3 regions of the Aneurinibacillus baijiui genome follow, and region 3 is predicted to be linked to each of the others. Evidence: riboswitches for the same ligand, from Rfam matches in the RefSeq annotation. Region 3 holds a riboswitch; each other region holds the start of a gene.

Region 1 (9,969 bases), on a different contig from region 3:
AGGCGATCAAATAAAAGCGAACAAAAAATGAACAAAAAGAAAACAAAATAAGAAAGAGTAACTAGGAGAACGGAGAGAAAAAAATATGAAAATAACGATTCGAAAAAAATTGTTAGGCAGCTTTTTAATCGTACTACTTTTTTTAGGTACATTGGCAGGAACAGGCTATTTCCTTCTATCTACTGTAGATAAAACGTATAACAATCTACTTCATGTTGAAAGCGAAAAAGAAATGCTGATCCTAGAAATGACATCTATAATTAACGAGCAATCCAAAGCGATCCGAGGGTATTTGCTCATCGGGGACGAAACCTCGCTTCAAACATATAAACAAGCCGATCAGGGCTATCGCAAAATAAGCGAAAAAGTTCATACGCTTCTCTCTACAGACAAAGGGAAGCAGCTTGTAGGAGAACTGGATCGCTTAAATGATGACTATGATGCGGTCGTACAAAAACTTATTACGTATAAAAACCAAAATAATACGGCCGCATACCAACAGCTTATCCAAACCAAAGAACGTGAGGTTGCCAATCAGTTTATTGAAAAGGCAGGTGAAACAAAAAAATTCTTCCGGGATTATGTTGATACGACCAGTCAGCAGGTTAATGAACAAGTAGTAAAAATCAAGCGTTTTATACTTATTATTAGTATACTGGCTGCTGTGGTCGGAATCGGGATCGCATTTTTTGTCAGCCGTCTTATTTCTTCTCCCATCATTACTCTTACCCAATCGGCTAAAGAGCTTTCGCTTGGAAACTTGACGATACAAGATGTGCAGGTTAAAAATAGGGACGAGATTGGAGAGCTTGCCCTATCCTTTAACGAAATGAAGCATAATCTTCGCGAGCTTATCAGCAAAATCAGCGCAAGCTCGGAACAAGTAGCCGCTTCATCAGAAGAGCTTTTTGCCAGCTCTGAACAATCCTCTCATGCGACCAATCAAGCTGCCGCCTCGATCGAGGAAGTGGCGGGCGGAGCTGAGAATCAGATGCGTGGTATGGATGAGACCAAACGAGCCGTTGAAGAAAATGCGATCGCCGTGCAACGCATCGCTGAATTAACTTCTGCGATATCAAGCTCAGCCGGTGTAGTGCTTGAAGAAGCACAACAGGGAAATGAAGTGATTGAACGAACCATCAAACAAATGCAAACCATTAGCGTCACAGTTGATGACTCAGCAGCCGTTATCCGTACGTTGGGGGAGAGCTCGCAGGAAATTGGACAAATCGTTGCGGCGATTACTCAGATTGCTGAACAGACCAATCTGCTTTCTCTTAATGCAGCGATTGAAGCAGCACGTGCCGGAGAACATGGCAAGGGCTTTGCTGTAGTTGCAGATGAAGTACGTAAATTAGCTGAGCAATCGAGACAGTCCACCGAACAAATTTCTGTCTTGATCGAAGAAATCCAAAAAAATACATCGCGCGCTGTCTACGTCATGGAAAAAGGAACAAAGGAAGTCGAAAACGGATCCATTGTCGTGAACGAAGCCGGACAAGCATTCCAGCGTATTCTCCTCTCTGTGCAGCAAGCCGCTGGAGAAATGCAAGAGGTCTCAGCAGCCACAGAAGAAGTCTCAGCAAGCACCGAAGAAATTACCGCTACGGTAGAACAATTAGCCCAAGTGTCCGCTGAGATTTCCGGAAGTACACAGTCCGTTGCCGCTTCTGCAGAGGAACAGCTCGCTTCGATGGAGGAGATTACCGCTTCCGCCGATGCACTTAGCCAGCTTGCCCAAGAATTACAACATGAAGTAACGAAATTCAAGTTATAACGATCGTAAAAGGGGCGTCCAAAAGTCAAAAAATCGACTTTCTGGACAGCCCCTTTTTGTAATGCGTATCTTATTGCACTGTACAGAGAGTACAAGCATTGACAATGTATCACCGTTTCCTCTAAAATAGTAAAGAAATTGACTTGTTAGTCAATCAAAAATTGTAATGAATAAGGAAGATACACGATGGCACCGAAAAGTGATGAGCAATATAAAAAGATTCGGGATAAGCGGTATGAAGAACTCAGTAATGCTGCCCTAAAAATCTTTAGCAGTAAAGGATTTGCAGCAACAAAAATCAGTGATATTACCTCGTCCGTAAACCTAAGTCACGGCTTGTTTTATCACTACTTTCAATCCAAGGAAGATATTTATATTTCCTTGATTATGAACGTATTGGATATGTTTACTGAAGCAGTGAATGATATCGAGCGACGGGATGGTACGCCGTGGGAGAAGCTTACATGGCTTACGGAACGAACCTTTTCAGCATCATTAGAAGAAGGACTGTATCGCCATATATTGGTCATTCAAGCATTTCAATCCGAGTCCATTCCTCTTGAAATAAAAAAGGCAATGAGTGAAAAATATCAAGCGGCAATGCAGGGAATCAGCCGCATCATTGCTGCAGGACAACGGGATGGTGTATTTGTAGAGGATGATCCAATGGAGCTGGCCATTTACTACCTTTCCCTTAGTCATGGACTCACATTATGGAATGTAAAAGGATTTGCACCGATTACTGTTTCGGTTGAAAAAGTAATGCGCCACTTAAAGGCGTAGATGTAAAGAAAGTAGAGTGGTTTCTATCAATAAAATGCTCAAGCCAACAATCATCTCAATTTCAATGGCAACCGTGATGGCTGGAGCCGCTATTTCACCTGCTCTCGGGTTGATTGCCAAAGCGTTTCCTGATGCAGACCCAGTTATTATCAAACTGATCTTAACTGCACCATCTCTTATGATTATTCCCTTCTCGTTTTTGGCAAGCTTTCTCACAAGCAAAATAAGAAAGCGCACCATTGTGCTTACCGGCTTATTGATCTATCTGATCGGTGGAGTCGGCGCACAGTTTGTTAACTCCATCGAAGCCATGCTGGCCTTCCGCCTCCTATTAGGTGTAGGCGTTGGTCTGGTTATGCCGCTGTCCATGTCCTTAATCAGCGACTACTTCTCAGGAAAAGAACGGGCCAAAATGATGGGCTACAATGCTGCTTTTAGCAACTTTGGCGGCATTGTCACCATGATGTTCGCCGGTTTTCTTGCAGGCTACGGCTGGCGTGTCCCTTTTAATGTTTACTTTATGGGACTTGTCATCATGGTTCTGGTGTATTTCTTTTTACCTAAAGACAAGGTACAAAAAGCAAAAAGCGATGGACCAAAACAGAAAATCGCACTTCCTGTATACGGGTATGCCCTCGCTATGGGCGGAGTTATGCTTGCCTATTATTCCATCGCAACCAATATGGCGCTCTATCTCGAACAGAGTCACTTAGGTGGCGCCGGACTCGCCGGTTCCGTCATTTCCTTTACAACCGTTGGTGGTATGATTACAAGCTTACTACTTGTACGCTTGCAGGAAGTATTCAAGAAATTCATCATACCGATCATGCTATTCAGCATGGGTATTGCGTTTACAATCTTATCGTTCACACATGCCGTTCCGCTTATTATTGTCAGTGTTTGTCTCGTCGGATTTGGGCAAGGGGTACTCTTTCCCCTGCTGACCCTCAAAGCAATGGACTACGTCGCACCGCATCAAAGTGATCGGGCGGTAGCCATTACATCGAGCTGTACATTTATCGGTCAGTTTCTCTCGCCAATCGTACTTGATAGCATGGGCAAACTATTCCACACTTCGTCCATACGTTTCCAATACGGAGTACTTGCTGCTTGCTTGCTGCTAATCTTTACAACCATTCTGTTTTTCATGTTCAATCGCTCCCGTTCGACTGCAATGAGTAACAAAACTAGCACTGGCAACGCAACAGACAATCAACCTGTCGGCTAACAGTTTCTTCATTACAAAAAAATGCATAACAACCAGTAAGCAAAGAAAGAGGCTGTCCGAAAAGGGCAAATTCCCTCCAATTTAAAAATCAAGAACACTGATATATCAACGTTCTTGAACATAAAAAGGGGCGTCCAAAAGTCAAAAAATCGACTTTCTGGACAGCCCCTTTTCTTACATATTTATATACAATGATTAATATCCGACGGCAGCGCCATCTCCACGCGGATCTGCACCACCGTATTTAATATTCGTTACAGGGTCAATTAAAATCGCACCAGCATGTCCCATTGTGTCCGAGTAGTCTGGGAACACATTGACAGGGTGACCACGCTTGATTAATTCTTTTGTAACGTCAGCAGGTACGCGTCCTTCGATTTTCATATCGTTGGATACTGCCCCCCATGTACGCCCATGCAGCCATCTTGGTGCTTCTAGCGCATCTTGTACACTGAAGCCGTAATCGACAATTCTTGTTACGATTGCGGCCTGCGTCTGAGGCTGTCCTTCTCCACCCATCGTTCCATATACCAGATACGGCTTTCCGTTTTTCATCAGCATAGCAGGATTCAATGTATGGAATGTGCGCTTTTTCGGCTCAAGGTGATTTACTTTTGCTTTATCTAATGAGAAGAAACTTCCTCTGTTTTGCAGGACAACACCTGTATCTTTTGGAATAACCGCTGAACCAAACTCATGGTAAATACTTTGAATGATCGATACAGCATTTCCTTCTTTATCAACAACACCTAACCATACTGTATCGCCTTTTGGATCAAGGGGTTTTACATCCATTGCTGCCTTCTTCATATCAATACGTTCTGCTAATGCTTTTCCGTGCTCTTTTGATAACAGCTTGTCAAGCGGGATATCACTGAACTCTGGATCTGTTAAGTATTTATCACGGTCAGCAAACGCCTGCTTAATCGACTCAATCATTACATGATAATAATCAGCCGTACCTTCACCTATTTTTTTCATATCATAGTTGTTTAGGATATTTAGGATCTCTAATGAAGCCATGCCCTGCGTATTCGGTGGAAGGTTATATGCTTGATAGCCACGGTAATTTACCGTAATCGGTTTTACCCAATCAGCACGATGATCAGCAAAGTCTTTTGCTGTCAATAATCCGCCGTTTGCCTGTAGATCGGCAACGATTTTTTTCGCGATTTCACCTTTATAAAAACCGTTTGCTCCTTGGTTGGCTATCACTTGCAATGTGTTACCCAAATCCGGCTGCTTGAACAGCTCGCCTTCTTTATACGGCTCCCCATTAGCTTTCAGGTAGGTTTTTACGAAGCCTTCAAAACGCTGCAGATTGCGGAACTCTTTATCCTTTTCATCCAGGCTCATTTTTGTGTTTTTCTCCTGGCTTTGCGTTACAGGGAATCCGTTTTTCGCATAATGAATGGAGGAATCTAGCAGCTTATTCCAAGGGACGCTATGGCCCATGCTTTTTTTAGCATAATCATAAGCCTCTTGCCATCCTGATACCGCACCTGGCACGGTATTAGCAGCTAAATAACCACGCGCTGGAATCGTGTTATAGCCTTTGTTTTTATAGAAATCAATGGTGGCTTTTTCACCTGAACGACCGCTTGCATTCAGGGCTTTGAGTTCGCCCGTCTTTGCATTATAGATCAGCCAGAAATTATCGCCGCCGATGCTGTTCATATGTGGATATACAACTGCCAGCGTAGAAGCCGCCGCAATCGCACCGTCCACCGCATTCCCGCCCTCTTGTAATACCTTGATTGCTGCTTGAGAAGCGAGATAATGCGGAGTTGTTACCATACCGCCAGAACCCATTGTTGTCGGTCGATTTGCTGCGAGAGCACTAAAGGAAGTAAACATAAATAACACAACTGCCAATGTAGCCCCTACTGAAGCTCTTACAATTCGATTCATCTTCTTTCCCCTTTTACTTGAAGATTTTTGTATCATAAAGCAACTGCCTAAACTGATCTACTCCGCAGCATCACCTCCCTTACAATGCTCATCTGGGCTTATACGGTGAAACGCTTTGTCATATCATCTAGACTATTTGCCTGGTGAGCCAATGTCTCTGTTGCGGCATGAATTTCCTTCGCCATCGCATTCTGTTCTTCAATTAATGCAGCTACGTTTTGTGTGCTCGCATTCGTCTGCTCATTAAAAGCCCCAAGCTCGGTTACAGAGCTAGAAATGTCCTGAGCCCCTTTGTTTACCTCTTGGATGGATCGATTGACATTCTCGATTCCCTGTGCCACTTGATTTACAAATGATAGAATCTGATCAAAGCCTTGACCGGCCTCTTTAACCACTTCCGTTCCTTCTAGCACAGCTTCACTGCTGATCCGAACCGTCTCTCTACTTCTTTCTGATTCCTCGATAATGCTGCCGATAATACTTTTGATTTCTTCTGCTGATTTTGCGGACTGCTCAGCCAATTTGCGAACCTCTTCTGCTACAACGGCGAAGCCTTTACCATGTTCACCCGCACGAGCTGCTTCAATGGCAGCATTCAGTGCAAGCAAGTTTGTTTGTGAAGAAATATCTGTAATGACAGTGACAAAATTGCTGATTTCTTTTGTACGCTGATTAAGCAGCGTAATGACTTCCTGGATCTCTTGCACAGAATCCTTGATCGATCCCATTTGCTTAATCGTTCCTTGAATGTTTTCCTTTCCGTCTATACTGGCCTCTCTTGCTTTGACTGCCATGCTATTAACAGATGCCATATTATGCGATGTATCCTCGAAGCTCGCTGCAAGCTCCTCCATATAGCTGGAGAGATTTTGCAGAGTATCAGATTGCTGCTCCGATCCTTGTGATACGTCTTCTACAGAAGAGGCAATCTCTGTTGAGGCGCTCTTTAATTGATGTGCTCCCTCAGCTAGATGATCGGCAGAGTTTTTCACAAAACGAGAGGATTCTTTAACCTGGGAAAGTACCTCGGAAATCTTATCAATGGTTTCATTGAGGGCTTGTCCCATCTGTCCAAGCTCATCCCGCTCATCTCCTGCAACCCTTGTGGTGAAGTCACCTTGACCCATACACTCCATCACAGTTTTAACCCGATTGATCCGCTTCGTGATACTTGATGCAATTAACAGGGACACCGTCGTTACCAGCACCAGGCCTACAAGAAGCATATAGATTGTGATTTCCTTACTCTCTTGTGTTTTTTCATAGAAATTATCGTAATAGGAGCCCATTACAATAACCCAGTCCCATTCCTTAAAATAGCGAAGATATGCGATCTTCTCACGCGGTTCTGTTTCACCCGGGTTCTTCCATAAGAATGTGTAATAGCCTTCTTTTTGGTTGTACATATCACGGTTTGCATTTACACCTAATTCATTAGGCTGATCCTTGATTTGCCCCTCAAAATTCTTCGGGTGCATCACAGCACGAATCTCTTTATTGTAGGCAAAGAAATAGTCGCCATCGCCAATGCGCGGCAAATTGGTTGGCGTCTTCCTTGTTCCGTCCGGTTGCTTCTCCCCAGCTATCGCTATTCGGAACTTTTCCTGCGCTTCTTCCTGTGTGATCTTTCCCGCCTTTGCCTCGTTATTCAACGTCTCGGCCAGAATGTACGCATTATCAACTAAGGATTTTAAATGCCCTTTGTTTGATTCAATCATCGCGTCTTTTGAAAAGTAGAAATTAATGACGCCAAGAGCAATCAAAGGGATTAACGAGACAGCAAGAAATGATCCAAGCAATTTTGTCTTAATCGATGGTGTAGCTAGCTTTCCCAACCACTTTTTCATTGAAAACCCTCCAGTAATGACCTTACAATTTTTGGAGCATAGTACAGTCCTTCTTGCAAAGTCGTATGAGTCACTATGATAGTTAGACAAGTTGTATGAAAACAGCACAAAAAAGGCTATAAAAATGGGATAGCCTTGTCGAAAAACGTTGCGGAGTTCGGTAACCCAGCCATCATAGTCATTGACCTTAGATCTGTGGTTTTGCGAGCACATTTTTCAATGTGGGTGCCGTTTCGTTCGACATCATACGATATTAAGTTTTAAAACAACCCATGACACGACATACTTAGACACTACAACAAAAGATCCGAAAAAATGAATGTTTTACTTTAAATGTAAAAATATCTGGTGATATTATACTAATCGGTCAATAAAACACTATTCTTTATACCTATTTTGATATTTTTTTCTTTTTTTTAGAATTTTTTTCTAAGTTTCTTTGTCGAATACATTTGAAAACGCTTACGCATATATCTACATTTCATGACAGTGTTCGACAGCGGTAAAACAAGCACTTCTTATTTAAGTGAAATCACAGGTATGCTCTGTCGAATGGAATTACACTATGCACGTCCTACTTACGCACTTGTAAAAGCAGATTAAAAAACTTCTGACAGACTGAACTGTAACTCGAATGATGAACACTTTAAAAAAAGTCCCTTATTCGGGTTACAGTTCAAGCTAATACAAAGCATCTTTTCTTTTATCTATGTACACAGTACCATCACTTTGTAGTTCAGCGTAAAATACCTCTTCAAGTGAGTGAAGTCCTGTTTTCCGAATCTGTTCGTCTAACCATGCTACATCCAAATTTAAATCTTTGAGATTTTTATATACGATCTCCCCGTCTACGATTAACTCGGTAGGTACATACCTGAATGGTTTTGTAGCAATATTTATATCTTTGTTTATTGGTGTTTGATAAACTGGTTTCTTCAGAACAGACAGCTGCCCATCCGGCTCTAGAATAGCATATTCTATTTCCTCAATAGAAAAGAAACCCTTTTCCCGTAGCATCATACTTAAATCATCCATATTGTAGTGTGCATCTCGCATTGTTTTTTCTAAGATCTTTCCTTTCTTGATAATGATTGTAGGCTCCCCGTCTAATAGCACACGTGCTCTCGGTACTTTTAACCCAATGTAGCCTACAAGCATTGTTAGTATGGTCCAAACGATTAAACCTACTATACCTTCAGCGGCTGAAATTCTTCTGTCAACTGCAATCATAGCTGCAATCGAACCAAATGTTATCCCTGTTACATAATTAAAGAATGTAAGTTCACTCACTTGCTTTTTTCCTAAAATTCGCGTCAAAATAAGCAAGATAATAAAAGCCATTATCGTTCGTATGAGAACTTCTAGCACATTCATTCCTGCCCTTCCTGATAGCTTCGGACACTCTAAAGGGTGCCTATAATCCATTAACTTGTAATTGGATATATCCATAACCCCTTGCCTGTTACTGGTTGAATAAGCAATGTACCAATCGCCACCATCATAATCACAGTTTCCGGTATTTTCATCTGAGAGATCGATCTTCTCCCACTAATCCTTAATAGAAGCACGCCCACTACAAAAATTAAAAGTGTTTGCCAGATCCAATTTATATCCATGTCTTCCCTCCATATACACCATTATCTGTACTAAAGGTGGTCTGTTATACATTAAGCGCATTTGCAACTTAATTGCCCTTCATTAAAAAATGAACTATTCTCTTGAAATAGTCTCTTTGCTTATCTTTTATTCAGGACACAGGAATCGAACCTATACATGCACCAGCGCCCACATAATGAATGATGTCGCTTCCACGCTCACCCAGGCAGGATTGGTTGATAATACGAGAACGCGACGCCAACGACACGATATACAACATAGTGCAGCGTCAGAGCTTGCATCTCTAACAGGTCCTTCCCACTTAATTCCGCCATAATGGCACATACCCGCTTTTTGATTTTAGCGCTGCCTGCGCGATGTTTCGCTGCCAATCATCAAGGATGTCGCAGGCAGATTCAATTACACCGATCTAATACGACATTTCTTCTACTTCTTTCTAACATTCTGTCAGTTTGCTGCACTGCTCCTCATTTCCTATAAGATGCCTTCTTTTCGTCGGTCCAGGCTAGCAACCTGCTGCCGATATTCTACATACTGCAGCAGGTGATATAGCATCTGATTTTGCACCTGTTTGTTCATCCCCTTCTTCCCTTTGTGCTTCCCGTTCCTGCAGCGAAACCAATAGCTGGTCTTTCGCGTTTTTTTATGAGGGCAACCAGCTTTGCCAGCATTAGCCGCTTAATTTTATAAAATGTTGTCGGGATATACCAGGTAGGCAACCATTTAGTTCACTCTCTCCCCGAACATCAAACCTTCCAGTATCCTGCGTTCCCCCTTGATCACTTCCGATACGATTCGCTCCCCAG
Region 2 (9,969 bases), on a different contig from region 3:
TTGAAATATGCATAAAGCGGAAGAAGTTCATCTGCCTGCATACAAAGTACTTCATTATCAATTAAACAAAGGCCTGAGGTAATTTCACTATAATCATCAATCATGTTATAGTCAGTGATTGGCGAGATGATTTTACAAATAACTTCACCGGTTTTTGGAAAATAAGTATTGGTAATACTAAGGTACCCCAAAAATATTTTACTCCGCTTTTTCAGTCGTGCTTCTTCAACAGCATTATCTAGTAGAAACAGTTGAACTTCATAGATACGATCATTATATTCGGTGTATACTTGACATGTTTTCTGTTCAAATAGACTGTGAACATCTTTTGTATCCGTATATAAAGGTAATTCGAAATCATCCTCATCATCTAGTTCGCTTAATTCAAATTCTGGAACGTAACAAAAACATGAAATATCGTCAATGTTATCAACATAGTTCTCACTAAAATAAGGAATAAAAAATTTATTCTTATTTTGTAGGCCCTTGCTTAAATCGGCTAATTCAATAGAGCCAATTTCAAATAATTCATTTGACTGAAGATTTTTTGTTACGTGTAATTTGGTATCTGTTATCTCGCTTTCTAGTACGCTGCACAATTCCGAAAACATTTGTTTCGCTACGGGTTCCATATCAAAGCCGTCGTGTACAGCTTTGTTACCAATCAAACGAATGCCGCTAAATAATTGATACAGCTTGAAATCTATCAATTGCTTTTGGAGCAAAATATCCAGCATTTGAACAAAGGTAAGATCCGATGATGAAGGCATTTTATTTTTTACTATCTGTGCTGTAAAATGCTCTGCAAATTGTCTCATTTGAATTATGGCATAATTTGTATTGCTAGTTAGGTTATTATCGATGGAAACGAACCATTCATCTATAGCTAATTGACCTACATAGCGACTATAACTTGTAAGCAACAAATTCCCTCCAACCCCCACATACATATTTGTATAACCTTATAAACATTTTATATTCTACTTAACGTACATGCCAAGTGAATAAGTAGTTTAATTATTTATAATGTTTGGTAATCTATAATAATAAACGTAATGGGAGGGTGCTTTTATGAGACTTCAAAATAAGGTAGCAATCGTAACAGGAGCCGCTTCGGGAATTGGGAAAGCCATTGCTGTTCTTTATGCAAAAGAAGGAGCGAAGGTCGTCGTCTCAGATATTAATATAGACGCTGCGAATTCAACCGTCGAAGAAATCAAATCCAACGGCGGAGAAGCAATGGCGATGAGGACCAATGTTGCAAAAGAGGAAGATATACAGAATTTAATTGATACCGCTGTTAACACGTACGGCACGTTGGATATTCTAGTTAACAATGCAGGAATTATGGATAATTTTGAAGCGGCCGGCGATATCAAGGATGAAGACTGGGAACGAATTTTTGCTGTTAATACTACAGGTGTTATGCGTGCTACACGTAAAGCATTGTCCGTATTCTTAGAGAGGAAAAATGGGATAATTATTAATGTTGCCTCCGTGGGAGGATTATACGGGGCTCGTGCAGGTGCAACGTATACTGCCTCTAAGCATGCGGTTATTGGGTTCACAAAAAACACAGCATTTATGTATGCGAAAGAAGGCATTCGCTGCAATGTGATTGCGCCGGGAGGAGTGGAGACAAATATCAGTACCACGATGACGAATATTAATGAATTCGGTATGGGACGCATACAACCGGGAATAAGCACCAACCCACGTACAGGCCAGTCAGAAGAAATCGCAGGCGTTGCCCTGTTCCTTGCTTCAGACGAATCAAGCTTTGTTAACGGAACAATCATAACAGCAGATTCGGGTTGGACTGCATATTAATTCATAGCACCAAAATAAAAAGGGGGCTGCCCAATATTATGGGTTAGCCCCTTATCCTGTTTCCTTATCAAAACCGGGCATTAGAACCAAAATGTAAATAAGGTGATATCCGCCTAACACTTGTCTACACCTAGACCCATAGAATGTAACTATGTCTAGTGGAAAAAGGAGGAGAAACTATGGGTTTCGGTTTTGGTGAAGACGTTATTGGTATCGTGTTGGTGCTTTTTATCCTTCTTGTGATTATCGCATGTGCATGTGACAATTAATGGTCGAAGCCGGGCGTCTCATCGTCCGGCTTTTTTTCTGTCAGCAGTCGTTTTAATTTTGCTTCAGTAGATGATTCCTCTACAGGAGTATACACGCTACATCGCAAATCCATCGCCCCTTGGACTTGCAGGGAAGTTAAATTAAACAGCATTTTTCCCACTTTGGCGTGCCGGAATTCAATGAAAACCTCTGGAGCCATGCTTACTTGGCTCTCTTGCCACAAAGACTGAAATTCCGGATGAAGATGAGTCATTTCTTCAAGAAACTGATTATACCATGTATCTCCTACATATTGGCCGTAATAAGCACGGAAGATAGCAAGAAATCCCTTAATGAAATGTTCCCAATTAACGGCTAATGACCGCAGTTCTTTTCTTGTAAAGAGTAAACGAATTAAGTTTCGTTGTTCATTTGGAATTTGTTCGAAATCCAAAAAAACATGTGCGGCAGCTCGGTTCCAGCCGACGATATGGAAGTGTCGATCAGTAATCAATGTCGGACAATAGTTAAGTTCTGACAAAATTTTTCCTAAGGACGGAGGGATTTTTGTTTCCAATGTTTCTGGTTGGGAAGCATTTGAATTGGCTTCTAAGGCAAGGTCATATAGATATTTGCGTTCATCATTATTTAACTGCAGGGCGGTTGCAATAGCATCTAATACCGATGTAGAAACGTTAATATCACGCCCTTGCTCTAGCCATGTGTACCAAGTGGTGCTTACGCCTGCTATTTGAGCGACTTCCTCCCTTCGCAAGCCGGGTGTCCGCCGCCGGGTTCCTGTTGGTAGTCCAACAGATTGAGGTTGAATGTTAGCTCGCTTTGATTTTAGAAAGGTGGACAGAGCGTCAAGTCTGTTTTGATTATTCAACGTTTCCATGCCCCCTCATCATACGAATGATCATAGTAGTAATTATACTAGGATAAACAACAACTTGTAATAGGATAAGTAGCATGTGAAAATATAACAAAATATTCAAGGGGAGGGATCAAGCTTGGAGCGTGTAGTGATTACAGGAATGGGAGTCGTCTCACCACTGGGCAATGAAGTAGCAATGTTATGGGAAAATTTGGTTAATGGTAGGTCAGGTCTTTCTTTTATTGATACATTTGATGTAAGCGGGCATAAAACAAAAATTGCTGGACTCGTCCGTGATTTTCATGCCGAGGAACTTCTAGGACGCAGGGATGCAAAGCGTATGGATAGATTTTGCCAATTTGCCTTAGCTGCAGCCGAGCAAGCATGGATCGATTCGAACCTAGATATGGATCAAGTCGATCCGACACGTCTGGGTGTCTATGTTGGCTCCGGCATAGGAGGAATTGAAACATTCATTAAAAATGTGGATCTGCTTCGGGAGAGAGGAGCGGGCCGGGTAAGTCCTTCGTTAGTATCCGCAATGATTTCGAATGCGGCTGCAGCGCAAATTAGCATGAAATGGGGCGCGATGGGTCCTTCGATGTCGCCTGTTTCTGCTTGTGCAATCGGCAATACAGCGATTGGCGAAGCGTCCAGACTTATTCGATTCGGGGGAGCGGATGTTGTCTTTGCGGGCGGCACGGAGGCTTCGATAACCGACTTGTCTTTGGCCAGCTTTGGGAATGCTACAGCTTTATCTACAAGGAATGATTGTCCGGCTAAAGCAAGTCGTCCGTTTGATGAGAATCGGGATGGATTTGTCATGTCGGAAGGCGCAGGCATTCTCCTTCTCGAATCGTTGTCTCACGCATTACGAAGAAACGCACGAATTTATGCTGAGGTTATTGGCTATGGTGCAAGCTCAGACGCGCATCATATGGTATCTCCGCATCCGGAAGGTAAAGGCGCATACCATGCTATGAAAATGGCGTTACAAGATGCTCAGATTTCTTTGGAACAAGTCAATATCATTAGTGCTCATGCGACCAGTACGGAAGCCGGTGACATATCGGAAACCATAGCCATTAAAAAATTATTCGGAGCGCAAGCATATAACATCCCTATAACAGCGAATAAGTCTATGACCGGCCACATGTTGGGTGCAGCGGGTGGGGTAGAAGCCATTGCGCTGGCAAAATGCCTGCAGGAAGGAACGATACCTCCTACAATCAATCTAGAACATGCGGACCCGCTATGTGATTTAGATTATGTACCTAATACTGCCCGTCAGGCAAATGTAGAGATAGGGTTATCCAATTCATTTGGTTTTGGCGGTCACAATGCGGTAATCATTTTAAAAAAGTATGAGTAATGTGTAGTATTACAAGCAGTTATGTTCTACGGGAATTGGTAGATAAAGGTTGCGTATATGGCGGATAAAAGAAAAATAGTGAATACCTATTCCATTGTGCACTAATTTTTTGTATCCTAATGTATGTCGAAAAGGCAAACTCATTGAAAGATGAGGACGCAAAACCACGGGCCTACTGTATAAAAAGCTACGGCAGCCGGGTTACCGAAAGGAGAAAAAAATGAAGCGGAAGTATTCACGTGAGTTTAAGTGCAAGGTCGTACAGCAGGTATTGGAATGTAATAAGCCTGGCAGCATAGCCAGACAGCATCGAATCAACAGTATTATGATTTTTCGGTGGATGAATGAATATAAGCAAGGAAAATATGATAGTGAATCTGTATAAAATGGGGCTGTCTAAAAAGCCAAGCATGTTGATGTAACAGCATGCTTGGCTTTTCCGTCTATATCATTGCCTCCTTTGTTAATGACCAAAATGAGCAAAAAAAAATCCGGCACGGGGCCGGTACAGAAAAGAAAATATTGGGGGGTTCTTGTTAATAAGTTACCACAATTGGTAATTATTTCATCTAGGCAAATAAGTGGAACTTATACAAAGCCGCCTTAAACGGATAAGTAGGAACATAAGCGTATATTATTTTTGATTTACTTTACGATTGCATTCCCTGTAATCTGTCTGGTTAGTTTTATCACCTGCTATTGATTTCCTTATATGTAAGCAGTAGGGTTTAGGTGTGACTATATTGTGACTTCTTCATGACAAAAGAACCTTTCCGTGGGTACATGTAATCGGTAAAATAGATTTACAAGTTAGAAAAAATATAAATGACCTTACGAGAGGCACACCTTACTAACAATAAAGGTCAGGTAAAAAACAAATACCTAATCAAAATACTTGAGAAAAAGGCAAACCTGACTGAAAAGCAGGGACGCAAAGTTCCAGGTCTACGGTATAGCACTATGACGGCTGAACTACCTCTTAAGAATTTGCGGGGGGCGAAGATGGTTAGGAAGCAGAACGAACTTGATCAAGAGTGGGTGTCTCTTATGCTGATTGCACGTGAGTTAGGAATTACCCCGGAAGAAATAAGAAGTTTTTTAAAAAGCGAAAGTAACGCTATACACCAAGTGGTGCTAGAGTCTAAAGAGATGACATACCATTCATATAGGATAAGATGAGAACCTTCTGTCTATAGGGCAGAGGTTTTTTTGTTTATGAGCAGACACAAGCGTATGAGGGGTATTCTCAAAAGTAGCACTTATATAGTATGATCCAATACAAGCAGTAGCAATATGCCCCAGCATCGCTTTATTTGCCAAATAGACTGAAAGAAAGGGCGGAACCTGTATGGCTGTTACACTGCGTATTTGCCATAAGTGTGCGGATGACGTAAAAAAGCTGAAGAAAAAGCTCAGCAAAATAGAACCGAAAGCAAAAATCTGCGTGGGATGTCAGTCGATGTGCAAGCTTGGCAAAAAGAAGGAATTTGTTATCCTCGGTAAAGATGAAATGGTAACAGGAAAGACGACGAAGAAGGTTGTTAAAAAGGTAGGAAAGCTGCTTGCTCGATAAAGTTTGTTTCCGATTGCTCCATTACTAGAAAATATAATTTATTTTTTCTAAATTTCAGTATACACAATAGGAATAAATTGGTTGATAGCGAATATGTGAATAAGAGGATGGAGGTAATGGATGCAATGAGACCACGCAGAAGAAATACAAAAGCATTTACAAATATGGCCTGGGCAGCATTTATTTTGTCGTTTGCAGCGATGTTCATCGGGATTTACACATTAGATGCCCCGCTTCCGGTGAAAGGATATTACATCGTATCAGCGCTTTTCTTAACCATGAGTTCTTTTGTACTGCAGAAGACGATTCGGGATAATCAAGAAGATGATGAAAGGTACGCTGACGAGTTTAACAAAGAATAAGTTGATGCCGCAAAAAAGGATCGCAAAACTTCTAAGGTATACGGAAGTTTTACGATCCTTTTCATTTGGAGATGAAAGGGGTTGCTACATGGCGAGATAGTTCTTTAATGCTTGCTGCAACGTTCCTTTCATTTCTGCTCTGTCTTTGAATGATATGCCTTCGTTAATCATTTTTCTTACAACTTCAGGGCGTAATCCTGTAATGATAGTACTGCATCCCATCATTGAAATCCCATCAAAAATTCGTAATAGATGGTGGGCTACCTCCATTTCCATCTGAAGGACGCCAGACAAGTCCATGATTAACGTTTGAATATGTAAGTTACCAATCTCCATTAATACTTTTTCTTCTATGATTTTGGCTCGATACGCATCAATTTCTCCAATCAAAGGCAAGATACATATAGATGGGGAGATTGGTATAATAGGAACAGAGAGATTATGAACTAATTTCTTTTGCGATTCAATTAATTTATCCTTGTATGCTGAATAGCTAATGAAAAAGTTGTTAAGAAATTGATCAACTAATTCATTGATTCTTTTCTCCATTGCATAAAATTCTTCGCGTGTAACATGCTTGCCTTGGATATGATCGTAATGGTATAGAAAATTCCATAACGTTCTTCGGATCGCTTGTACCCATTCTAATTTGAATTCCAATGTTAATGAGTACTTCGCCCATAAGATTCCTTCCTGCTTGGCGAAAGCAATAAGCTCCTGCTCCCGATTTTCCACAACATACAAGACAAGCCGATGAGCATTTAGTAAAAGGTTGATGTTACCGATTAAGTGGATTTCTTTGATTTTTTCTCGCACATTAACGGCTTCCGCTAATAGCATGTCCTCAAATATTTGTTTATTTTGTGACAGAAATTCTTTCATTTCCTGTCCTTCCTTAAAGACTAAATCCAATACCATCACTCCCATCTATGTTGAGTAGTATTTTAAAAAAGTACGGTATTTCTCGGTGATTAGGTTAATTATAAAGGTGGTTTTTGGAGCTGATATCCGTTATAGAGTACCCACTTTATGAAAGTCTGAAACAGCAAAATGTGTATATAAAAAAACAATGGTTACTGGCTTGTATTATTGTTTGTTATATCATAATATTTGTTCAATATAATAAATTAAAATGAAAGGAGAGTATATGAGCTCTATTCACGTAACAATTGGAAATAACCTAGAGAAAATCAGAAAAAAAAGAGGACTAAGCCTCGATAAAGTTGCCGAATTAACCGGGGTTAGTAAAGGGATGCTGTATCAGATTGAACGGGGGGATTCCCAGCCGACTGTCACGACGCTGTGGAAAATTGCTACAGGTCTTCATCTTTCCTTCTCCTCTTTGATAAAGAGTGAGGAGAGTAGTGTCTGCGTCGTTTCACGGAGTACAATCTCACCGGTAACGGAAGACGATGGAAAGTGTAGAGCGTATTTGTTGTTTCCGTTTGATCCCGAAACCAGACTAGAGATTTACAGCATCGTATTGGATCCCGGTGGAAGCTATCTCTCATCTCCTCACAATGAAGGCGTATATGAATATATTACAGTTATCACAGGGGATTTTACAGTAAAGATAAAGGATGAAATTTTTCATTTACCTGAGGGTGATGCGATACGATTTGCGGGCAATATTCCGCACATGTATATAAATGAAACCGATCAGGATACAGTCATACAAGTTACCATGTATTATGCGGAGGAGTGAATGTTTATGGAGAAACTAAAAGGGAGTGCGCAAAAAGTGCAAACGCAGCTTGCGGAATTAGGTTACACAAATCAAGTGGTGGAGTTGCCGGAAAGCACCCGAACGGCTCAAGAAGCAGCGGAAGCGATCGGCTGTGACGTGGCTCAAATTGCGAAGTCTATTATTTTTCGTATGAAGGATTCGGATAAGCCCTTGCTTGTCGTTGCCAGTGGAGTAAATCGTATCAATGAAAAGCAGCTGGCGAAACAGCTCAATGAAAAACTGGGAAAAGCGGATGCTGACTTTGTGCGAAATCGTACAGGGTTTGTCATTGGTGGCGTTGCGCCGCTAGGGCACACCGAATCAATTGTGACACTGATCGACGAAGATCTGTTTAACTATGATGTGATATGGGCCGCTGCAGGCCATCCTAAAGCCGTATTTCAGCTTACACCAGAAGAATTGGCGCAGATGACAAAGGGACAGGTGGCTACTGTCAAATAAAAGCGCTATAGTATAGCAAAACCCGAATAACGGACGATTGTACCCATGTCCGTTATTCGGGCTTTGGTTCAGTGTTTTTGGCTTGTTTATACTAATTCTTATTTTCCGCGACATGCTTTGATTCTCCTATTGTCCATGGCAGCGGCTCCTCCATTTGGGGTTGGATAGTAGGCCATATCTGCTCGAACCCTAGGATTCTCAGCGCCTCCCATACCCGGCACATTTATAATATTTTTAGAAAATTGAACGTAAATAATCGTACGCGTTTAGTGAAGAAATGGGCGTAGGGAGGCTAAATGAAGTAGGAATATGAAAGTAAAAGACAAGAAGATATCCGAGTTAGCAGCCGACCTGGCTATCAGGTCGGCTGTTTGCTTGTTCTAGCAAACGTATATGTTTTTCTTACATCTACCATAATGAAGAATAAGAATATGAGTACGCGGATAGAGAGGAGGGAGAGTGGTGGGTTTTTTACAGAATTGGCGGCTGCGTGGTAAAAAATCACTTGCCACACAGCGACAGGCAGACGAGATCTTACAGAGCACAATTAGTCCATCTCTTGCTACCAATCTTCAAACCATACGAATGCTATTCAGTAATATTCCTGAGTTAACGATTCGTAACGTATCGGTAAAAAAAGGGTCGCCAATGGCTCTTTTATACATGGATGGTCTTGTAGACAAAAATATTATTAATACAGATATTCTTCGACCGCTTTTACAGCAGGAGACAGATGAAGTAGATGTCCTATCCTCGGTTGTATCGGTAGGAAAGATCGAGCAGGTACAGAATTGGTCTGCCATTGAGCAGGCTCTTTTGAATGGAAAAAGTATAGTCTTTATCGATGCTAAAACATCCGCCTATGCATTTCATACACAGGGGTGGCCGCAGCGAGCGATACAGGAGCCGCAGGTTGAATCCTCTATTAAGAGCGCTCATCAAGGATTTACTGAAGTTGCCAATCAAAATATTGCGATGATACGCCGCTATATTCCAAGTCGAGAGTTGAAAGCCAAAGAGGTCATGGTAGGAGAGAGGGGGAGTATACAGTTATCTCTTCTGTATTTGGCTGATGTTGTTAACCAGGATGCACTTACAGAAGTAGAGATAAGGCTTAAGCAGCTTAGCGTGGATACAGTCCTTAATACAGGTGAGCTGGAAGGATTAATTGAAGATCATACGTATACACCATTTCCTCAATTTATTTTAACGGAGCGTCCTGATACAACTGCCTCCCATCTTCTTCAGGGGCGAGTTGCTGTCATTGTAGATCGTTCGCCAGGTGCGCTTATTGGCCCGATGACGTTTTCTTCTTTTTTTCAAACCGTGGATGATTATAATGTTCGCTGGCTTACCTCTTCCTTTGTCCGAATCTTACGCTTTGTCGGCTGCTTTATTGCTATTTTTGCACCATCCATTTATATCGCGATGATTTCATTTCATTATGAAGTTATTCCTCTGCAATTGATTCTTTCCATCGCTCAGTCAAGAGAACAGGTTCCACTGCCCCCGCTTATT
Region 3 (9,969 bases):
CCCCGTGTCCTGGATCAATCACAATCAATGCAGCCATGTTATCCCCCCATGTATGGCAGAAAGAGTCAGATCCAAACACATAGAATCGCGTATCGGGCTTTCTGCCATTATAAAAAATAAAAACGATTAAATTTTCAGATAAATAGTGACTTTTATCCTATTTGATAGTACAATGAACACAGCAAGTTTGAGTCATCTTACTTTCTAAAGGAGGTCTTCATGCGAAAGAGTCGATCTATATCTTTATTCCGCTCTATCAAGGCTTTCAGGGACAATCGTAAGTTACTTGTTATTAAAGGTTCGATGATCATGCTGCTTCTTTGCATGTATCCCGTTAGTTCTCTTGCTGAAACTCCTCAACAACCAGTATCAGGCACACTCAAAAATCCGCCAATACTTACACAGTCTATCCATCAAGCGCTACCTTATTCTAGCGGAGAAGTCTCAGCAAAAGAATTAGAATTTCCTACTGCCTTACCAGCGCAAGATCATACAATCGATTCCGTAAAAATTGCCGCAGTAAACAGGAATACTAACAACCGAACGCTCACTCGACCTAAGAAACCAGCACGCAGTACTACGATGACAAAAGTACGTGAAGGCATGACTTTTACCGCCCATGCATCCGGCTATACAGGACCTGGGCGTACCAAGTCCGGCACGAAGGTTCGTCCAGGCATTGTCGCAGTTGATACGGACTATATCCCTCTTGGAACCGTTCTCTATGTAGAAGGATATGGCCAATGCCGCGCCGAGGATATCGGCGGAGCCATAAAGGGTAATGCGATTGATCTAGCGTTCGCCACCAAAAAAGAGGCGCTTGCATGGGGTCGAAGAGATGTCGAGGTCAAAGTAATTAGCGTTCCGTAATACAATTCCTACACAATCAACGTACATAAAAAGAGCGGCTCTAGAGAAAGAGCGGCTCTTTTGTATGTATATCCATTATCCCTCACGCATCTTCGTACGAAGCGCCTGCGGCTGTCTGCTTATCTCAAGCTTATACATCCCTAAGCAGACCAGGAAGCCAACGAACAAGCAGAAAATCCAGGGCAGCATCGCGGCATTCCAATGGCTTCCCATATCATATAGCCATCCACCCAGCACAGTGCTTAGTGCACCGCCGATCGCAAGAGAAAAGCTATTAAATCCATAATACGAACCCAGACGATTCGCTGGAGCAAAAAGTGTCACTACGTCGTGCAATACGGGAGCTACCATCATATTTCCTACAGCAAACAGCAATCCGTCAGCGATGATCATTTCGATCGTGGTTACGAATCCAAGCAAAAATAAGCTCAAACCCATCACCAGCGCACCAATACCGATCAGCACAAATCGAGCCGATACGTTTTGAAGCCATACAGCTACCTTCAATTGAAGTGCGATGACAGTAAGCGAGATTGTTGCATACATAATTGCCACACCGCTCGTATCCCCCGTAACCTCCTCCATTCGGCGCGGAATCGTCAAAAATAGCTGCATATACAAATAAAAATAACCAATCAGAATAACCGTATAGAGCACGAAGGGACGATTCATTATAATCTCCCGCGTATCCGCCACCCAGCTCCTACTCGTTACCTCCGCTTCAATCTTCGGCAGCGTCACCCATACCAGCATCGCTACCGCTATGAAAAGCACACCCGATACCAAAGAGAGATAGAAGAACTGAACGGACGCCAATACGCCACCAACAAGCGTTGACACAACCATGCCGGTGTTGACTACTACACTGCGGAATGCAAAAATCTCTTTTCTCCCTTTCTCCGGAGTGAGCCTAGCAAATGCCGCAAGAAAGGCAGGTTCAAATAATGCCCCGCCAAGACCCGATAAAATGGCGGCAACAATAAACTGCCACATTTCCGTACAAAAAGCAAAGCCTACAAACCCAGCGGCCCGTACGAGTACCCCGAATACAAGCGCTTGTTTACAGCCGATCCGATCCGCAAGCATCCCCCCTAAAAATGAAAAACCCTGCTGCGAAAACTGACGGATACCAAGCAGAATTCCGGCCATTGCCATAGACCAGGCAAAACTTCCCGTCAAATACAGCGTCAGATATGGAATCAATGCATAAAAGCCCAAATTCATTAAAAAAGAACAGATAAACAGCACCCGTACACCTAACGGCGACATTCGCCATACATATCCAACCATACGTTCCCCTCCTCGCTTTCTACAATAAAGCAGGAAATGTCATTTGTATAACGAATGATTTTGATACATGTTATCTATTTTTTCGATTAAGCAAAGGGAAGGAGACATTCGCTTGGATTTTGAACAATTACGTACATTCATTGTATTGGCTCGCAACAAAAGCTTTTCTAAAACGGCTGAGGCTCTGCATCTTGTACAATCCACAGTTTCTTCGCGCATTCAAGCCTTAGAAGCTGAAGTCGGTAAACCCCTCTTCATGCGCGATCGGCGCAAGGTAGACCTTACTGCCGCCGGATATACATTTCTTCCATACGCTGAACGGTTGCTTTTACTCAATGAAGAGAGCTTGCTAAAGATACAATCTATGAAGACGTTTGAAGATCAGCTATCTATCGGTGCAACCGACACGTTATGGAAATATGTTCTCTGCCCTGTGGTTGAAACGTTTTTCAATCAATATCCTACCGTCTCACTAAAAATAAAAACAGGACATTCCTGGGATGTGGTGCATCATTTGAAGGACGGAGTTGTACAGCTCGGCTTTGTATACCTCCCACAGTCTATCCCGGGTTTTGAAGTACTCCCCTTCTATGAGGAGGAAATCATTCTCGTCTCCCATCCAGAGCATGAAGCAGCACGCTGGGATGCGGTAGCGCCTGAATTCCTTGCAAGCCTCCCTCTTCTATATGTGGATTGGGGAAACCCGTTTTATGAGTGGGTGAGTGAACTGCTTCCGCCTGAGTATGTTCCGCAACTGCACATCGACAATGTATCGATGCTCCTTGCTCTCCTGCAAAAAAACATCGGAATGGGATTTATCGTTCGATCCGCCGTAGAAGAAGAACTGCGTGCTGGGCGCTTAGCTGAGATCCAACTCACAGACGGACTCGTCCCTCCAAAACGCACTGCCTTTATTATGGCGCAGAAGGAACACCTGCACCGTCCCGCTATTCAAAGCTGGCTTAAAACCATGCAAGAGCTTAGACTGCTCTCCCTTTCTACAGAAAAAACTCCTCTTTGATTTACTCAAAGAGGAGCTTTCTATCTTCTACTCTACCAAACATCAAAACCTTTGGTTGTGTGGAAATGAATGAAGCCTTGTTTCTTTGCATACTCTGTACTCTTCGCCTTACCGCTAAAGGATATGGTAAATACAGAGAACGGATACTGCTTTTGAAGTGCGTGCAGTTCTGCCATCCGATCCTGTGCCCACTGATCCTTCGCTACGGTCGCGTAATCGAAGTTCTCCCACATAAAGCCGTCTACATAAGGAGCTGTATATCCAGTCAACGTACCGAATCCCCAGTTTTGAATCAAATATAGACTTGGGAATTGCGCCTTGATCTCACTCATAAATGCTGCCATGCCGAACTGCTGCAGTGTAAGCATTACAGGATCATTTCCGTGCTGGTCATCAATATCGCCTACTGTATCGAGAAATACCCCATCAAATCCTTTTGCGGCTACTTGATTTTTCACTTCATCCATCAATATTTGTTGATAGTGCGGGGAAGTAATATCCATTAAATACGAATCCCATTCAGCAAAATGAACCTTCTCATTCTCCCGGAGGAAGAAATCAGTGGCCTCGCATTTATTTAATAGCGTCTGATTCCATGACGCAACTTCCATTGTACTCACATAACCCATGACCATCGTGCCGCCTTTTTTGATCCGTTCGATATCGGCTTTGGTGTAATGATACGGCTCAACAATAACCATGTTGTAATTTTTCATTTCATTAAATACGCGTGCGGTCGGTTTACCATAGAAAATTTTATAGGAAGTCACCTGTTGGAATGGAGATACTTTTGCTGCACTCACGTAAGTTGAAGACCCTCCTAATCCGAATAGTACCAAAGTCAAAGACAACAGTGCGACTGTTAACTTCTTCACGAAAAATCCCTCCAGAGATACACAGAGGGATGGGTGGTTTCGCAGACTGGCAATCGGTACCTCCGCACTATAATAATATGCGCAGATCGACGACCCATGCCTTTGCGTCCTTGCTTTTCAACAAGTTTGCCCATCACCAGATATGTATGCAGTTAATTTTTTTTCTTACTTTTATTATACACGCGCATAGATCTTTAGCAATATAAAATAGTTAATTATCTTGTCACATACGTGACATTTACCTTACAATTTTGAATCCTGTTTTAAAAACTATCATTCCAAATACATATACATTTTTTCCCCTTTATATTTTGTTACACACTTTCCATTTGATGCCTTGTGAGCACCATAGGTACAATAAACGTTGGCCATATAAATATTTTTATCAATATCTGTACAATTATTATACAAATCGGGTAAAAGAAATGGAAAACGGAGGAAATAAATGTTTTATCGTCAGCATTCTCTCATAAGAAAATATGCTGAGCTTATCTGTGTATTCCTGGTTTTTGTTCTGTTGGATTGGTGGACAGAACTGCGATTTACAGAATTTCAGCCAGCCCCGACACTCTTTATCGCTCTTCTATTCTCACTGCGATACGGCTGGAGCGTCGGGCTTGTTAGCTCGCTTATGACTATTGCTTATATTGTAGGAACTGCGACGGTTCGTGGTGAAGATGTACTGTTGCTATTTTTTGATTTTGAGCGGGCAAAATGGCTGCTCTTTCATTTGATTCTAGGTATTATTCCCGGATTGTTCATCACTAATCTCCGTGAACAATATGAAGCGCAATACTATCGTAATCAGGAAATAATTGAAGAGAATCGGCAGCTGCGACGCGCGGTAGATCGATTGAGCGAGTCACGGAAGATACTTGAAGGGAAAATTCTCGAATCGGAACAAAGCATTCATACGCTGCTTGAAATTATGCGTGCACTTGATGCTAGAGATCCTGAGTCTACGATTACCCAAGCCGCCAAAATTCTGGCTGATTTTTTCAAAGCCGAGGAATTTGGTATCTATCATCTTGATCAATCAGAGACAGCCCTGCGGTTGAAGATACGAATGGGGCAATCCGAAAAGTTAAAACCAACCCTGTTTATCTCAGATTCTCGCTTCTACAGTCGATTACTGCGAGAAAAAACTGTCATTATGCGCCGAGCAGATGACGAGGCATCTACACCTGTCTTAGCAGGTCCCATTCTTCGCGAGGGCAGAATTAAGGACGTGCTGATTATTAGCCGCATTGCTCTGGATCGTCTAACTCCACAAAGCGTTCAATTCCTGCATCTTCTGTTAGAGCTTATTTCTGACAGCACTGAAATCGCAGCGCTTCGCCTCGAAGAGAAGGGAGCGGGAATTACATACCCTGGCACCTCCATCTATTATCCGGAGGCTTTCCAGCGACGCGTGCAGATTGAGCGGGAGAGAGAGGCCGAGCTTGAACAGCCGTATACAGCATTTGATATATCGCTTCCTACACATTTACAGCTTGAGGCAGATGAATGGAGCAAGCGCCTAGAGCCGCATATGCGGGAGGTAGATATCGTCGGCTATGACAAACGCGATAACAAACTTCTTTTCCTGCTTCCGGCAACCGACCAAGAGCAGACGAAGAATTTCATCGAACGGATCATGCCTGTGATTTCATATGACAAGGGGGAGTAAAATGTACATCGTTTTTTTCTTTGTGCTGCACACATTAGCATTGTTTCTGCTAAGCCGTCTACTCCTTCCTTCTCTAACAGAAGAAAAGCGCGGAGCAGCTTCCTGGATCTTTGTTGTTTCCATCTTTCTTCCCTTTATTGGTGAAATCTTAGGGCTTATCGTCTGGCTTGCTGAAAAAAAGACGCATAACCGCTCAGCTTTGGATACATATGATGAGTATACGCGAATACATGTGGATAACTACGAGAATATCATTGAAGAAGCCGCGAACGATTATCGTCTGCTTCCGATCATGCAGAGCTTGGAGATGGATGATAGCGAAATAAAAAAAGAAATGCTTATCCGTCTGTTGGACTTGAATATAGGACAAAAAGGTAAATATTTGTACACAGCCTTACAAAATGAAGATACGGAGGTCGTGCATTATGCTGCAACATCAATCAATGTCTTAAAAGACCGGTATATCCGTCGCATCTCCTCCCTTCGAAACCAGTTGCGCAGCGAGAATCCGGCAATCTACTTAGAACTTGCCCAAGTCTATCAGCATTATCTAGAAAGCGATCTGTTAACCGGAGAGATGAAGCACATGACGGCACTGGAATACCATAATGTATTAAAGCTGGCGATACAGATAATTCCTACCAATCCTCACCTTGTCTTTCAACAAGCTGAGGTATGCCTGCTTCTTAGGAAGAACCAGGAAGCAGAAGAACTGGGGAGACGTCTTATTCATCAGTTTCCCGCTTATTTCGGCGGCTATCTTATTCACATGCAGCTTGCTTACCACAACGAGAACTGGCCGCGTATTCGGGAAATGATCCAGCGAATGCGAGAACAAGTAAGTGAGGGCGAATTGCCCCCTCGCTGGGTTCCAGTTTTACGCCAGCTTGAAGGAGCGTAATCTATGAAAGTTAGAACAATGAGTATACTCATATTTCTTGCTGCTATAATGCTTCTGCTTACTGCAGGGCTACAATTTATGCGCAGTAACGGCGCATATAAGCTTTTCTCTCTGACATCTGGTCCAGGGGAAGTCGTACAAACAATGAGCGCTCCAGATAAAAAAGAAAAAGGGCAGACTATCACAATCTCAATCCTCGACTCTTACTCTACGGTTGATCGCCCTCTGCTTTCTAATCTGGAGCATGCATTACAATACGCTAAAGTTGATTATGAGCGAATTACTGTAGAGAATCTGGCTACACTGACCCCTTCCCCATACCAAGTTCTCGTACTGGTTGGGGAACAAGTAAATCAATGGCCGTACGAGACGATTCGTTCGTATGTACAACATGGTGGTCGCCTCGTCGTAACCACGCGTTTCCATGATCCAAAGTGGAATGAACTGGTCGGCATCCAGGAAAGCCGCGGCTTCTTCAAAAAGGATGTGAGCGGACTTACTTTTAACCGCCCTATTTTTCCAGGGTATCCGAACATCCCTCCGCAATCACGACTGTTTATCAACAGCATACTTGACGTATCCTTACAGGCGGGAGCCGATGTCTACCTGTCAGCCGAGAAGAAACCCTTGCTCTGGACTTATCCATATGGAGAAGGAAAAGTAGTGTATTGGAATGCCTCCACACTCGTAGACAAAAACACGCGCGGTCTCCTCCTTCATTCGATCGGATTGGCGCTTCCCGCCTTTGTAACCGGACAAGTTGCAGCCAAAGCGGTCTATATCGATGATTTTCCCGCACCCTGGCCGGAAGGGAGCAATAAGGCGATTGCAGCGCATTACGGGATGAATACGAGCGAATTCTTTAGAAAAGTCTGGTGGACAGATATGAAGCGCTGGGCTCATGAATATAACATTGCGTATACAGGTCTGATGATCGCCACATACCGTGATGACCATACGCTCTCATCGGAGGAATTAATTCAGCTCGATAAAGACACAATGGTTTTCTTTGGACGCCAACTGCTCAAGCTTGGAGGCGAGATCGGCATACACGGCTACAACCATGAATCGCTTGTTACCAAAGGGGAACCCAATGATACGGAATTGGGTTATAAATTATGGAAAGACCAAAACGAGATGGTCAGAAGTCTGCGCAGTGCACAGGAGGTATTCACACATTATTTTCCTGAGGAGAGCTTCACCACCTATGTTCCTCCTTCCAACCTGCTTGGAAGAACCGGAACTGCTGCGATACACGAAGCGCTACCGCACGTGAATACAATCTCTTCGATCTATGCAGGCGCACCCGGTAAGGGTTATCTTATTCAGGAATTTGGGGCGGATAAGCGATTCCCTAACCTATATCATATGCCGCGCATTACAAGCGGATATCGTTTCGATGAGGAGACCGCCTTCTTACAGGCCGATTCTCTTGCCAACTTTGGCTTGTTCTCTCACTTTATTCATCCGGATGATATCATTGATCCTTCACGCGCTTTCGGACGCGGCTGGCCGGATATGCGAAGCGATTTTGCCCGCATGCTAGCGCATGTTCAGAAGACGTATCCGTATGTAGAACCGACGACAGCTCGGAAGCTCGAACAGAGATTGAAGGCATACCAATCAGCTACGGTACGCGTACGCTATGCACCGGATCGAATCTATCTTTCAGGCGATAAACTGCCCTCTCCTTCTTACTTCTTGCTACGAATTGAAGAACACAAGGCAGTAGATACACAAACAGCACAGGGCGCTGAAATCACAAAAATGCCGGGGATGGATCATCTTTTTCTGATTAAAATGACGCAGCCTGAGGCAGAAATCCAGCTAAAAGGAGGAGCATCATGAAAATCGGAATCATCGCTGAAGGCAGTTATCCGTATGTACGCGGCGGAGTATCGAGTTGGATTCATACCATCATCTCCAATCTTCCTGAGCACCAATTTGAAATTATTGCGATTTCTGACCGGGAAAAGCAAGAAAGCGAGCGTAAATTTACACTACCATCCAACGTGAGCGGCATTACAGACCTTGCACTCACACATGCCACGCCAAAGCGAAAGAAACCAACCCGACTGGGAAAGAACGAAATCGATCCCCTTCATGCTTGGTTTCGTTTTCAACCGGCCGAAAACGCACTTGCGCTGATTGGAGATGATGAGCGATGCGGAACAATCGACGGCTTCTTTGAAAGCAAGTTTTTCTGGGATCTTGTACAGGAAACATACAACGATGAATATCCAAGCGCATCCTTTATTGAATACTTCTGGATGTGGCGTTCAATGTATACACCTATCATTTCACTTTTGCAAAATGAACTGCCAAAAGTCAATGTGGTACATAGCGTATCAACAGGATACGCCGGACTGCTTGCCGCTTATATGAAGCAGACACAGGGCGTGCCTATGGTGTTAACGGAGCATGGAATTTATGCGCGGGAACGTGAGGAGGAGATCCTGCAGGCTTCATGGGTGTCCCCTCTCTACAAAAAACGATGGATTGCCTTCTTCTATCATTTGGCGCAGCAAGCCTATCAGGAAGCAGACGACATTATTACATTGTTCGAACGCAATGCCTCCTATCAAAGCGAAGCAGGTGCACCGGAAGAGAAAATGAAAATTATCGCCAACGGAATTGACTATCATGCTTACAGCCGCATTGAAGCGAAGCCGGATAGTGACATATTCACCATCGGTATGATTGCTCGTATTGTACCAATTAAAGACATTAAAACAATGCTATATGCAGCAAAAATTATGCAGGATGAGGGCATACCTTTTGAGTTAACCATTATGGGTCCAACCGATGAGAGCGAGGACTATTACCTTGAATGTATACAGCTTATTGATTCGCTAGGAATTGGGGAACGCGTCTTCCTCGTAGGCAACGTGGATATCGCCTCGTTTCTGCCTTCCTTCGATATCCTGGTGCTCAGCAGCATATCAGAAGGCCAGCCGCTCTCCGTGCTCGAAGGCATGGCTGCGGGCCTTCCCTGGGTAGTTACGGATGTGGGGGCTTGTTCTGAACTGATATATGGAGCAGGTGATGATGTCTTCGGCCCCGCCGGTTGGGTCGTCCCCCCGGTTAATGCCGCCCTGCTGGCAGAAAAGTGTCGGTGGCTGTATGAACATCGCTCAGAAGCAAAGCGCTTCGGAGCGAATGGACGACGTCGCGTGGAAGCGCACTACCAGATAAAGCAAATGATCGATAGTTATCGAACACTGTATGCGCAAAGGGGGAAACAATATGGCCGGGATCGGCTTTCGCCTGCAAAACCTATTTAAAGAAGATTATTTCTCCTCCCGTATCAAGGCATACGGCTATGCTGGGCTGGTAACTGCCG

The links. A riboswitch is a leader RNA that binds a small molecule or an ion and turns the genes downstream of it on or off. The one in region 3 is predicted to bind cyclic di-GMP.
Region 1: another riboswitch for cyclic di-GMP. It lies ahead of AB3351_RS16950 (methyl-accepting chemotaxis protein); the one in region 3 lies ahead of AB3351_RS23190 (endo alpha-1,4 polygalactosaminidase).
Region 2: another riboswitch for cyclic di-GMP. It lies ahead of AB3351_RS14350 (anti-repressor SinI family protein); the one in region 3 lies ahead of AB3351_RS23190 (endo alpha-1,4 polygalactosaminidase).

What each region holds. Positions count from the first base shown of each region.
Region 1 covers NZ_JBFTXJ020000010.1:13,644-23,612, reverse strand. The annotation lists gene AB3351_RS16970 (methyl-accepting chemotaxis protein) at 86-1,777, shown strand; gene AB3351_RS16965 (TetR/AcrR family transcriptional regulator) at 1,964-2,560, shown strand; gene AB3351_RS16960 (MFS transporter) at 2,595-3,788, shown strand; gene ggt (gamma-glutamyltransferase) at 3,984-5,645, opposite strand; gene AB3351_RS16950 (methyl-accepting chemotaxis protein) at 5,798-7,546, opposite strand; cyclic di-GMP riboswitch class I at 7,703-7,786, opposite strand; gene AB3351_RS16945 (YetF domain-containing protein) at 8,228-8,920, opposite strand; gene AB3351_RS16940 (hypothetical protein) at 9,361-9,534, opposite strand; gene AB3351_RS16935 (hypothetical protein) at 9,887-9,969, opposite strand, start outside.
Region 2 covers NZ_JBFTXJ020000007.1:76,898-86,866, reverse strand. The annotation lists gene AB3351_RS14375 (tetratricopeptide repeat protein) at 1-923, opposite strand, end outside; gene AB3351_RS14370 (SDR family oxidoreductase) at 1,072-1,830, shown strand; gene AB3351_RS14365 (helix-turn-helix transcriptional regulator) at 2,096-2,968, opposite strand; gene fabF (beta-ketoacyl-ACP synthase II) at 3,093-4,328, shown strand; cyclic di-GMP riboswitch class I at 4,452-4,537, shown strand; gene AB3351_RS14355 (transposase) at 4,549-4,713, shown strand; cyclic di-GMP riboswitch class I at 5,224-5,308, shown strand; gene AB3351_RS14350 (anti-repressor SinI family protein) at 5,289-5,507, shown strand; gene AB3351_RS14345 (hypothetical protein) at 5,677-5,901, shown strand; gene AB3351_RS14340 (YiaA/YiaB family inner membrane protein) at 6,027-6,263, shown strand; gene AB3351_RS14335 (STAS domain-containing protein) at 6,348-7,175, opposite strand; gene AB3351_RS14330 (helix-turn-helix domain-containing protein) at 7,411-7,968, shown strand; gene AB3351_RS14325 (YbaK/EbsC family protein) at 7,975-8,451, shown strand; gene AB3351_RS14320 (spore germination protein) at 8,914-9,969, shown strand, end outside.
Region 3 covers NZ_JBFTXJ020000024.1:11,315-21,283, reverse strand. The annotation lists gene AB3351_RS23210 (N-acetylmuramoyl-L-alanine amidase) at 1-37, opposite strand, end outside; gene AB3351_RS23205 (3D domain-containing protein) at 220-870, shown strand; gene AB3351_RS23200 (MDR family MFS transporter) at 946-2,160, opposite strand; gene AB3351_RS23195 (LysR family transcriptional regulator) at 2,273-3,181, shown strand; gene AB3351_RS23190 (endo alpha-1,4 polygalactosaminidase) at 3,214-4,056, opposite strand; cyclic di-GMP riboswitch class I at 4,102-4,197, opposite strand; gene AB3351_RS23185 (hypothetical protein) at 4,502-5,725, shown strand; gene AB3351_RS23180 (tetratricopeptide repeat protein) at 5,727-6,626, shown strand; gene AB3351_RS23175 (DUF2194 domain-containing protein) at 6,630-8,474, shown strand; gene pelF (GT4 family glycosyltransferase PelF) at 8,471-9,910, shown strand; gene pelG (exopolysaccharide Pel transporter PelG) at 9,873-9,969, shown strand, end outside.